Regions from separate parts of the Intrasporangium sp. DVR genome, predicted to be linked through region 2. Evidence: riboswitches for the same ligand, from Rfam matches in the RefSeq annotation. Region 2 holds a riboswitch; each other region holds the start of a gene.
What was found. Region 2 has a riboswitch for cobalamin ahead of ABWV20_RS07870 (SCO2322 family protein). Riboswitches for the same ligand answer to the same signal wherever they lie in the genome.
Positions count from the first base shown of each region.

Region 1: linked by a shared signal. The riboswitch ahead of ABWV20_RS03970 (energy-coupling factor ABC transporter permease) and the one ahead of ABWV20_RS07870 (SCO2322 family protein) in region 2 are both predicted to bind cobalamin.
Region 3: linked by a shared signal. The riboswitch ahead of cobN (cobaltochelatase subunit CobN) and the one ahead of ABWV20_RS07870 (SCO2322 family protein) in region 2 are both predicted to bind cobalamin.

Region 1 covers NZ_BAABZW010000003.1:231,482-234,745, reverse strand. Annotated here, with positions in the region: gene ABWV20_RS03985 (energy-coupling factor ABC transporter ATP-binding protein) at 1-217, opposite strand, end outside; gene cbiQ (cobalt ECF transporter T component CbiQ) at 235-1,011, opposite strand; gene ABWV20_RS03975 (energy-coupling factor ABC transporter substrate-binding protein) at 1,008-1,349, opposite strand; gene ABWV20_RS03970 (energy-coupling factor ABC transporter permease) at 1,346-2,032, opposite strand; cobalamin riboswitch at 2,058-2,193, opposite strand; gene cobM (precorrin-4 C(11)-methyltransferase) at 2,213-2,962, opposite strand; gene cbiE (precorrin-6y C5,15-methyltransferase (decarboxylating) subunit CbiE) at 2,959-3,264, opposite strand, start outside.
Region 2 covers NZ_BAABZW010000006.1:100,712-103,975, reverse strand. Annotated here, with positions in the region: gene ABWV20_RS07875 (energy-coupling factor transporter transmembrane component T) at 1-508, opposite strand, end outside; gene ABWV20_RS07870 (SCO2322 family protein) at 521-1,255, opposite strand; cobalamin riboswitch at 1,353-1,486, opposite strand; gene ABWV20_RS07865 (hypothetical protein) at 1,617-1,832, shown strand; gene ABWV20_RS07860 (serine hydrolase domain-containing protein) at 1,886-3,211, shown strand; gene ABWV20_RS07855 (alpha/beta fold hydrolase) at 3,219-3,264, opposite strand, start outside.
Region 3 covers NZ_BAABZW010000003.1:215,429-218,692, forward strand. Annotated here, with positions in the region: gene ABWV20_RS03910 (4Fe-4S domain-containing protein) at 1-798, opposite strand, end outside; gene ABWV20_RS03915 (GNAT family N-acetyltransferase) at 871-1,653, opposite strand; cobalamin riboswitch at 1,691-1,822, shown strand; gene cobN (cobaltochelatase subunit CobN) at 1,864-3,264, shown strand, end outside.

The DNA of each region.
Region 1 (3,264 bases), on a different contig from region 2:
GCTGGACCTGCTGACGGTGTGCTGCAAGGCCGGCCCTGCTGTGCCTCAGGGGCTGTGAGCCGACGAGGACATCCCCTTCCTCGGGGCGCAGCGCCCCGGAGAGGACACGAAGCAGAGTCGTCTTGCCGGAGCCGTTGGCCCCGAGGACGGCCACCCGGGACCCGGGCTCCACGTCCAGGGATGCGCGGTGCAGCACGGCCCGACCGTCGTACGACACGCTGATCCTCCTGGCCCTCAGGCTGAGGTGGCCCAACTCAGGTCACCCCCCACCAGGAGCGAGGTGGTGACGAGCGCTCCGAGCACCGCCAGGCTGGTCAGCACGAACGGCAGGGAGGTGCGGCGCGGCGGCTCCAGCGAGGGAAGGCTGCCGGTGTACCCCCGTCCGGCAAGCCCCTCCTCGAGACGTCGGGCCCGCTCCCATGACCGGATGAGCAGACCGACGCTCAAGGCTGCGGCGCTGCGCAGCGTGGCGCGCCGGTCGCGGTAGCCCAGTCGGGCGGCCTGGGCCTCGCTCATCTGCACCAGGGTCGAGAACAGCACGAGCACCAGCCGGTAGACGAGCCCGGCGACATCGACGCAGGCCTCCGGCACGCGGAGCCGTCGAAGTCCTCCGAGGAGGTCGGCCATCGGCGTCGTCGCGGCGACGAGGAGGACGGCGAGCGTGCCGGCGGTCCCGTGTCCGAGCACTGCGAGCGCCGACTGTCGGGTCCCGTCGGTCACCGCGAGCGACAGCCCACCCTGCCACCGGAGGCTGACCAGGACGGAGATCGCGCCGATCCCGATGAACACGAACGGCGCAGCCACAGTGCGCGCGAGAACCGCCCCGGGAACTCGAGCTGGGCCGAGCAGTGCCACGAGGGCGACGCCGGCCACGAGGACCGCAGCGGGCCAGACCGGGAGCACGAGGCCGGTGACGAGCAGGCCTCCGGAGAGCACGAGCTTGTCCCCGACTGCTCGGTGCCGCCACGGGGAGCTCCACGCTGCGTCGTCGAGTGGGAAGCCGCCCCTCACGTCTGCGCCGTCCGCGGTCCGGGTTCGGTCCGACCTGTCGTGGTCACGCGACGGCGCTCGTGCAGGCGTCCCACGACGTAGCCGATGGCGATCCCGCCGATGCCTGCCTGAAGGGCGAAGAGGCCGGACTCGATCTGGCTGGACCCCGGCCTGAAGAACGGCTCGACCCACGCCTCGTAGTCAGGGTGGGCGGACTCGACGAGGGCCATCGCCTGGGCATCGGACCCGCCGAAGGGCTCGTCCCCCACGGGTTCCCGCAGGCCACCGATGGCGAAGGCGACGCCGATGACGCTGACGACGGCGAGTCCGAGCAGGACGTTGGTCACTCGACGACTCATCGGGCTGACTCCGCGACCACCGTCGCCGTGCCGGGCAGGACCCCGAGCCGCTCGAGCTCGGGCCGGGCCACCTCCCCCAGGAGTCGCAGCACGAGCACCGCGAGCAGACCCTCGGCGACCGCGAGCGGCACCTGGGTGACGGCGAACACCCCGAGGAACTTGACCAGCGCGCCCGCGAATCCCGTGCCCGGGTCCGGGAAGGCGAGCGCGAGCTGCGCCGACGTGACGGCATACGTGGCAAGGTCGGCCAGCGCGACGGCCGCGAACACCCCGACGGCCCGGTTGACCCGGCGCAGGGCGCACCACACGGCGTACGCCGTCCACGGGCCGGCCACGCCCATGGAGAAGACGTTGGCACCGAGGGTCGTGATGCCCCCGTGGGCCAGCAGGAGGGCCTGGAAGAAGAGCACGACCGTGGACAGGAACGCCATGACCGGGGGGCGGAAGAGGATCGCGCCCAGGCCGACGCCGGTCGGGTGGCTCGACGAGCCGGTGATCGACGGCAGCTTGATCGCCGAGAGGAGGAAGGTGAAGGCGCCTGCGGCACCGAGGAGCAGCGTCGTCTCCGGACGTTCGCGACGCTCCCTGACGACGGCGCGGCCGCCGTGGACGACGAAGGGGGCTGCGGCGAGGGTCCACCCCGCCGCATGCAAGGGCGGCAGGAAGCCTTCAGCGATGTGCACAGTTCACTCCTGGATGACGCGTCCACTGGAACAGCCGTGCCAGGCTCGTATCTGACTCCCGGTCGCACGTGGCGACCGGTCACAGTGGCGCGACCGTCCCGGACTCACACCGGGTTCCGTGCGCTGGCACAGTTGGGTGCGGCGAGTATGGCACGACGGTGCACGACACCCGGGAGCCGGTCACCCCACGGGTCGTCGCACCCGTGTGCCGTAGAGGTGCGACTCGACGAACTCTCCGGGGGCGAGCGCCCAGCCGACCAGGATGACCGCGGCCTGCCGCAGCCCGGCTCTCTCCACCTGCTCGCCGATGTCTGCGAGAGTGCCCCGCAGGATCTGCTGGTCGGGCTGCTCGGCGTTGGCGACGACGACGACGGGGCAGTCGGGACCGTAGTCGCCCACGAGTGACGCTGCGAGCTCACGGCTCCGCCGGATCGCCAGATGGAGGACCAGCGTCGCTCGGGACCGCGCGAAGTGGGCGAGCGACTCGGTCTCCGGCATCTTCGTCGACTCGCGTTGGGCGCGGGTCAGGACGACGGTCTGGGCGAGCTCGGGCACGGTGAGCTCGCGGCCGATGAGCGCCGCCGCGGCTGCATACGCCGGCACCCCGGGCGTCACGTCCCACGGCACGCCCGCGTGGTCGAGGCGACGGGTCTGCTCGGCGACCGCCGAGTAGAGGGACGGATCGCCGGAACAGAGCCGGGCCACGTCTTCCCCGCGCTCGTGGGCCGCCACGCAGTGGCCGATGATGTCGTCGAGGTGAAGCTGCGCGGTGTCGATGAGCGTCGCCCCGTCGGGGCAGTGCGAGAGGACCTCGGGGCCGATGTACGTCCCGGCGTACAGGCAGACCGGCGACTCCGCCAGCAGCCGGACGGCGCGCAGGGTGAGCAGGTCGGCGGCGCCCGGTCCGGCACCGATGAAGTGGACGGTCACGTGGTCTCCGGCTCGGTTTCGGGAATCGGGTGCGGGCGCGGCTTGGTGGCGGCCCACTGGGTGATCGTGCGGGACGGCTTCCAGCCGGTGAAGGAGCCGATCGGCTCGAGGTCCTCGACGGCGATGCGGCTCACGACACCTCCGTGCAGGCGGTAGGCGGCGAGCAGGGTCATCTCCGTCTCGACGGTGACTCCGTGCACGACCATGCGCCCTCCGGGTCGCAGGACCGACCACGCCGCTCTGATGAGGGAGCCGCTCGCGCCGCCGCCGATGAACACGGCGTCGGGTGGCGGCAGGATCCC
Region 2 (3,264 bases):
CCGTCAGCAGCTGAGGAGCGAAGGTGAGGCCGACGACGACGGCCGTGCCCACGTCGTAGAGGGTGGCCGGCAGGTAGCGGAGGAGGCGGCGCGGGCTGGCGAGGGCGTTGGCCGCGCCGATGCACGCCAGGATCGCGGCGAGGCGCAGGGCGTCGTAGCCGGCGAAGAGGAGGCTCTCGAGGGACACCGGGCCACCGATCCGGACGCTCGCCGCCCACTCCGGCAGGGGGATGCGAGGCAGGGTCAGGAGCACCGTCTCGCCCCGGATGCCGTTGCCCAGGACGACCGTCATGACGACCCGGAACATCACGATCGCCGCCCCGATGACGAGGAACGCGATGAGCGGGTTCGGGGTCGAGGGGTCGCGCCGCTCGAGGACGACGACCACGCAGACGCCGATGACGAGCAGGAGCAGGACGGGGTTCGTCGTTCGCGACGCGGCCGTGGCGAGCCCCAGACCCCACAGCCACCAGGCTGCGGGGTGCTGGAGCCGCTCACGGGCGCTCATGGTGACGCGCCCTCAGGCGCCCCGGCGGCCGGAGCGCGAGCGCAGGATGACGAAGACGAGGAGGGCGAGCAGGGCCAGGGCGGCGATGACGTATGCCGCTGTGCTCGACCCGCTCGACGTCTCCTCTGCGGGGGCGCTGGCTGCTGTCGCCGATGGAGTGGGCGCTGCGCTGGTGGTCGAGTCGGCCGGGGCGGCGATCTGGACCGGCGTGTCGGCGGCCTTGGCCTCGGCGCTCAGCTCCTTGACCTCTCCACCGCAGTCCGTGGCGGGGTAGCCGGCCACGGCGCAGACGAGACCCTTCTCGACGCGGAGCTCACCGGCGGCCGCCAGGACCTCGGTGCTCGTCGCCTCGGCGTCGACGACGGCGCAGAGGGCCTTCGGCTCCGGGGGGGCCGCGCCGTCCGCGGCATCGGCAGGACGCCCGAAGTCGACGACGAGGCCGACCCGCTTCTTGCCGGCCTCGGCGGTGGTGGAGCCACAGAGCTGGTCGAACGTCAGGGTGGCACGCGGGTACCGGGTGTCGTTCATGTCGGCGACGGCGAACCGCCAACCGTCCACCGAGCCGTCCTGCGGAACGATCTGGTCAGGGCCCTTCTGGGCGAACCCCCACTGGCCGTCGGCCAGCTGGTAGAAGCCCCAGAAGCGGTAGGCGGCCGCCTGGGCGGGCGCCATGGTGAGGATGCTGATGGCTGCGGTGAGCAGCGCGGCGAGAACGACCCGGAGCGGGGCGCGATGGGCAAAGGACACGTTGACCTCCCTGCGGTGGGGCACCGAGGTCGGAGGTGTTGGTCCTGAGTCCTGGTGTCTCCGGTCCGCTTTCCACGACAGACTGATGAGGAGCCGGACGGACACGGGTTTTCCGGCTGGTCCCGGCGTCGAGCGTGTCGACGACGGGGTCACGGTTGCGGGTCAGCGCCGGAGTCACACCGGCTTGCCCCATTGCCCATCGGTAGTCGAACCGTGACAGACGGAGGTGATCCGCGTCAAACGACGAGTGCAGAGGGCGGGGTGAGGTTGGTGACAGTGGGCACTGCGACCGACTCGATCGTGGCCCCGGGCCGCCGGCCACCCTGCCGGGAACGCCGTCCGGTCCAACTAGGGTGGCGTCATGAGCTCGGACTGGACCTGGCTGTACTTCGATGCCCACGGCGAGACGATGGAGAGCCCCGCGCTCGCTACCAAGGGGTTCCCCACCCAGAGCGACGCGGAGAACTACCTCGGCGAGTCCTGGCGGGACCTGCTGGCGGCCGGGGTCGAGTCGGTGACGCTGCGCCACGGAGACGGTGTCGTCTACGGACCGATGAGCCTCCGGGCGCCGGAGTGACGGGTCAGCCGCCACCATGGTCGTCCGAGGTCCAGCGCGACCTTCTCGTCAGGGTGAGCGGCGCCCAGCGGCGCTGGCGCACCCCGGTGGTCAGCGCGGGGGTCGTCCGGGACGGCACGCTCGCGTGGTCAGGGCACGTCGGCGTGGCGCGACTCGGCGACGGCGGCGAGGAGCCCGTGGCGGCGGACGACTCGACGCAGTTCCTCATCGGGTCGGTGACGAAGACCTTCACGGCCCTGGCCGTCATGTCGCTGCGGGACGAAGGGCTGCTCCGCCTGGAGGACTCCCTCGAGGAGTTCCTGCCCGGCACCCGGCACTCCGAGGTCGAGGTGCGTCAGATGCTGGCCCATGCCTCCGGCCTGCAACGGGAGCCGGTCGGCAACATCTGGGAAGGGCTCAGCGCTCCTGAGCGGGAGGCGTTCCTGGCCGGGGTGGACCAGGCGGAGCAGGTCCTCCCGGCGCACGAGGCGTTCCACTACTCCAACCTCGCCTACGGCCTGCTCGGCCAGGTGGTGGAGCGCGTGACCGGCCAGGAGTGGGAGCACGTCGTGCGCGAGCGGGTCCTCGACCCCCTCGGGATGACGCGCACCGGCCTGGCGCCCGCTGACGACCGGGCCAGGGGCTACCAGATCGACCCGTACGCCGGGACGGCTCGCGAGGAGCCGCTGTTCAGCCTCAACGCCACGGCACCGCTCGGTGGTCTGTGGTCCACGGTCGTCGACATGGCGGCGTACGCCGGCTACCTGGCGGATCCGGACGACCGGGTGGTGCGCCCGGAGACGATCGACGAGATGTGCCGACCCGTCATCATGACCGACCTCGACGGCTGGACCGGTGCCTATGGCCTGGGCTTCGGGATGGGCCGCCGCGGCGACCGGGTGTTCGTCGGGCACGGCGGCGCGATGCCGGGATTCCTCACGGGCCTGCGAGTTCTACGGCGGGAGCGGGTGGGCGCGATCGTCTTCGCGAACGTCACTGCCGGGGCCGAGCCGCTTGCCCTGGCAACTGATCTCGTGGAGGCCGTCATTGATGCCGAGCCTTCGATCGAGCCGGCGTGGGCCCCGGAACAGCCCCGGCCGGAGCTGGTGGAGCTGTTGGGCCACTGGTGGTCAGAGGGCTCACCCATCTTCCTTTTCGTCCGGGACGGCCAGCTGTGGTCGCGACTGACGGAGGATCCGTTGTCGGAGACCCGGTTCGCCCCCGAGGGTCGCGACCGCTACAGAGCCGTCGCCGGCCGCGAGCGTGGCGAGGTCCTCGAGGTCGTCCGGAGCCCGGACGGGTCGGTGGCCAAGCTCTACTTCGCCACCTACGCGGTCACCCGGATGCCACTGGCCTTCGCCGACCTGGTGACCGGGGGAGCGGGCGTGGAGCAGCGCTGACGACCGGTCAGTCGCTCGTGGCCAGAAACCGCCTGATCGCATCGCTGACGACG
Region 3 (3,264 bases), on a different contig from region 2:
GTCCGTGACGTCGGCGAGCGCCGCGACACGAGCGGGCGTGAGCAGGCCCAAGGGGACGGCCACGACGGCATGGTCGCCGTGGCGACCGACGGAGGGCGGTGGGCTGGTCGGGAGGGAGAGCGCGACGGCCCCCGGCGCGCCCAGCGGCACGCCGAGCTCGCGCACGTGCCACGCGGTCGACCCCAGCCGCTCACGGGTGGCGAGGAACTCGCGAGCCAGGTCGAGAGCAACCCCGACGGCCTGCTCGACGGGGACGGCCCAGCCCCGATGCGGACCACCAGCCAGGACGGCGGCAAAGTCGGGTCCGGTGGCCACGATCGCGATGTCGAAACCCGACCCGACGACGTCGCCGCGGCCGTCGTCGACGGCGAGGAGGAACCGGCCGGGCAGACCGGCGAGGGCAGGGTCGTCGCAGAGCCCGGCATCGAGCGCAGCCACCAGACCGCGCACGTCCGCCAGCCCCGGTTCGCCGAGGCCGGAGAGGGGCGAGGCGACGATGTTGCGCGCCAGCTCGTGCGACGCCGAAGGGACCAGTCCCGTGGCGGCGATCGCCGTGCGCACCCCGGCGGGAAGTGGGTCGGGCAGGCCGCGCAGCTGCAGGGCCCCGCGGGACGTCAGCTGGATTTGCGGATCAGACTGTCCCGCAACGATGTCGAGCAGATCGCGGAGGGCGCTGACGGTCACCGGCCGCGCGCCCGTCCGGACCCGCACGATGGCCCCGTCGGCCGCGCCGAACGGGCGAGCGACCCCTGGGCACGCGTCGGCCCCGGTGCGGGACGACTGCGGCAGGCTGGTCATGGGTCTCCCCGGGCTGGCCCGGCCGTGCCGAGCGGATGACGGTCGGCGCCATCGTAGGGGGCGCCCCCACGGTCACGTCGATGGCGCCCAGACGTACTGCGGCGTCTGGCAGACCTCGACGAAACCGAGGCGTTCGTAGGTCGGCCGGCCGAGCTGCGAGGCCATCAGCACCGCGTCGGTGCAGCCGCGCTCACGTCCGAGCCGCATCAGCTCTGCCGTCACCGCCCGGCCGATGCCCTGACGGCGCGCGCTGTCGAGGGTCGTGATGTTGTAGATCCCGAGCGTGCGCCGGTCCGGCCCACTGAGGAAGCCGCTCCCCCCGCCGACGGGCCTGCCGTCGAGGGTCGCGAGCACGTGGAAGAGCACGCCGCTGGAGATGCTGGCCATGGCAGCGCGCATCGGCTCCACGACGAACGCCGGGAAGCCGAAACCCTCGGCGAGGACGTCCGCGAGGACCTCGTCGACCTCGGTCTCGACGATGGCGAGGCCCGGAGGCGTTCGGCCGCTGTCGACCTCGCCCGCCATGGTCCGGTGCATCCCCGGCTCCGGTGACGGGTGGATCCCGAGCGAGCGGAGCGCGACGTCGGCCTCGGGAGGCATCGTCGACGGGGTCGCCCACCAGAGGAGCCCGTTGCCCCGCTCGAGGTAGCCGGCGACGAGCTCCCGGGTGCGCTCGCCAGCCGTGCCCGGGGCGAACCGCGCGCCGCTGATGGCGTTGAAGAGCGGGAAGGGGAGGTCGCGGCGGAAGGCCACGACGTCCTCGTCCGGCAGCCGGGTCACGTGGCCGCTGTCGGCCAGGATCTCGAACTGGGACAGCAGGTTCTCCTCGACCAGGTGGATCCGCGGGTCGTCCATGACACGACGGTAGGGCTGGGGTGGGAGGCGTGTCCCGGAAACGTGGCGCTAGGGTGACGCCTGCGTCGTCGACCAGGAACCCGGTGCAAGCCCGGGACGGTCCCGCCACTGTGAGCGCGCCACCCCCGGGGGGGGCCGTGAGTCAGGAACTGCCGGCCGCGCATCACATCCGACCGACCGCGGGGCGTGGACACCTCGCGAAGGAGCCCCATGACGCGCATCGCCCTGCTCAGCACGTCCGACACCGACCTGCTCAGCGCCCGCGCGAGCGGTGGCGACTACGTCGTGGCCAACCCCTCCCGTCCCGGACATGCCTCGATGGCGGACGTCATCGGCAGCGCGGACATCGTCGTGGCCCGCATCCTCGGTGGGCCGCAGGACCTGTGCGACGGCTTCAGGGCCGCGCGGGACGCGGGCGTGCCGATGGTCGTCCTCGGCGGCGAGCAGACCCCGAACGCCGCGCTGATGGAGCTGTCGACGGTCGTGCCGGGGATCGTCGCGGAGGCGCACCGCTACCTCGCGCAGGGCGGGCCGGACAACCTGCGCCACCTGCATGCCTTCCTCGCCGACACGATCCTGCTCACGGGTGACGTCTTCGAGCCGCCTGCCGAGCAGCCGCAGTGGGGTGCCGCATCGTCCCGTATGCCGCTGGGCTCGCTCGCGCGTGAAGGCCGGCCGCGCGTGGGGATCCTCTACTACCGGGCGCACCACGCCGCCGGGAACGTCGCCCACGTCGAGGCGCTCGCGGACGCGGTGGCGGAGGCAGGCGGCATCGGGACGCCGGTCTTCGTCACGTCGCTCCGTGATGCACCGGCGGACCTGCTCGAGCACCTGCGCGGCTATGACGTGCTGGTCACCACGGTGCTCGCGGCGGGCGGAACGCGCCCCGCCTCGGCCGGAGCCGGCGGCGACGACGAGTCCTGGGACGTGGCGGCCCTCGCGGAGCTCGACGTGCCGATCCTCCAGGGCCTGACGTTGACGTGGAGCCGGGAGCAGTGGGCGACGAGTGACGACGGGATGAGTCCCCTCGACGTCGCGACGCAGGTCGCGGTGCCGGAGTTCGACGGTCGGATCATCGCAAGCGTCTTCTCGCACAAGGAGGTCGATGCCGACGGGCTGCCGCACTACGTGCCCGACCTGGAGCGCTGCCGGCGCCTCGCGACGCTGGCGGTCAACCACGGGCGGCTGCGGCACGTGCCGGCCAGGGACCGCCGCATCGCGGTCGTCCTGTCCGCCTACCCGACCAAGCACTCGCGGATCGGCAACGCCGTCGGCCTCGACACGCCCGTCTCGATCATCCGGCTGCTCCGGGCGATGCGCGACCAGGGCTATGACCTCGGATCACCGGGCGACATCCCGGGCACCGGCCCGCTCGACCCGGTCGAGGGCGAGTCCCCGGACACCACCGCAGGCAACGCCCTCATCCACGCCCTGATCGAGGCCGGCGGCCAGGACGAGGACTGGCTGACCCAGGAGCAGCTCTCCGGGCAGCCGGTGCGGATCTCGGCGGCCCGCTACCGCGAGTTCTTCGAGACGCTTCCTGCCGAGCTGCGCAGCGCCGTGACCGAGCACTGGGGCGAGGCACCGGGCGAGGTCTTCGTCGACCGCCAC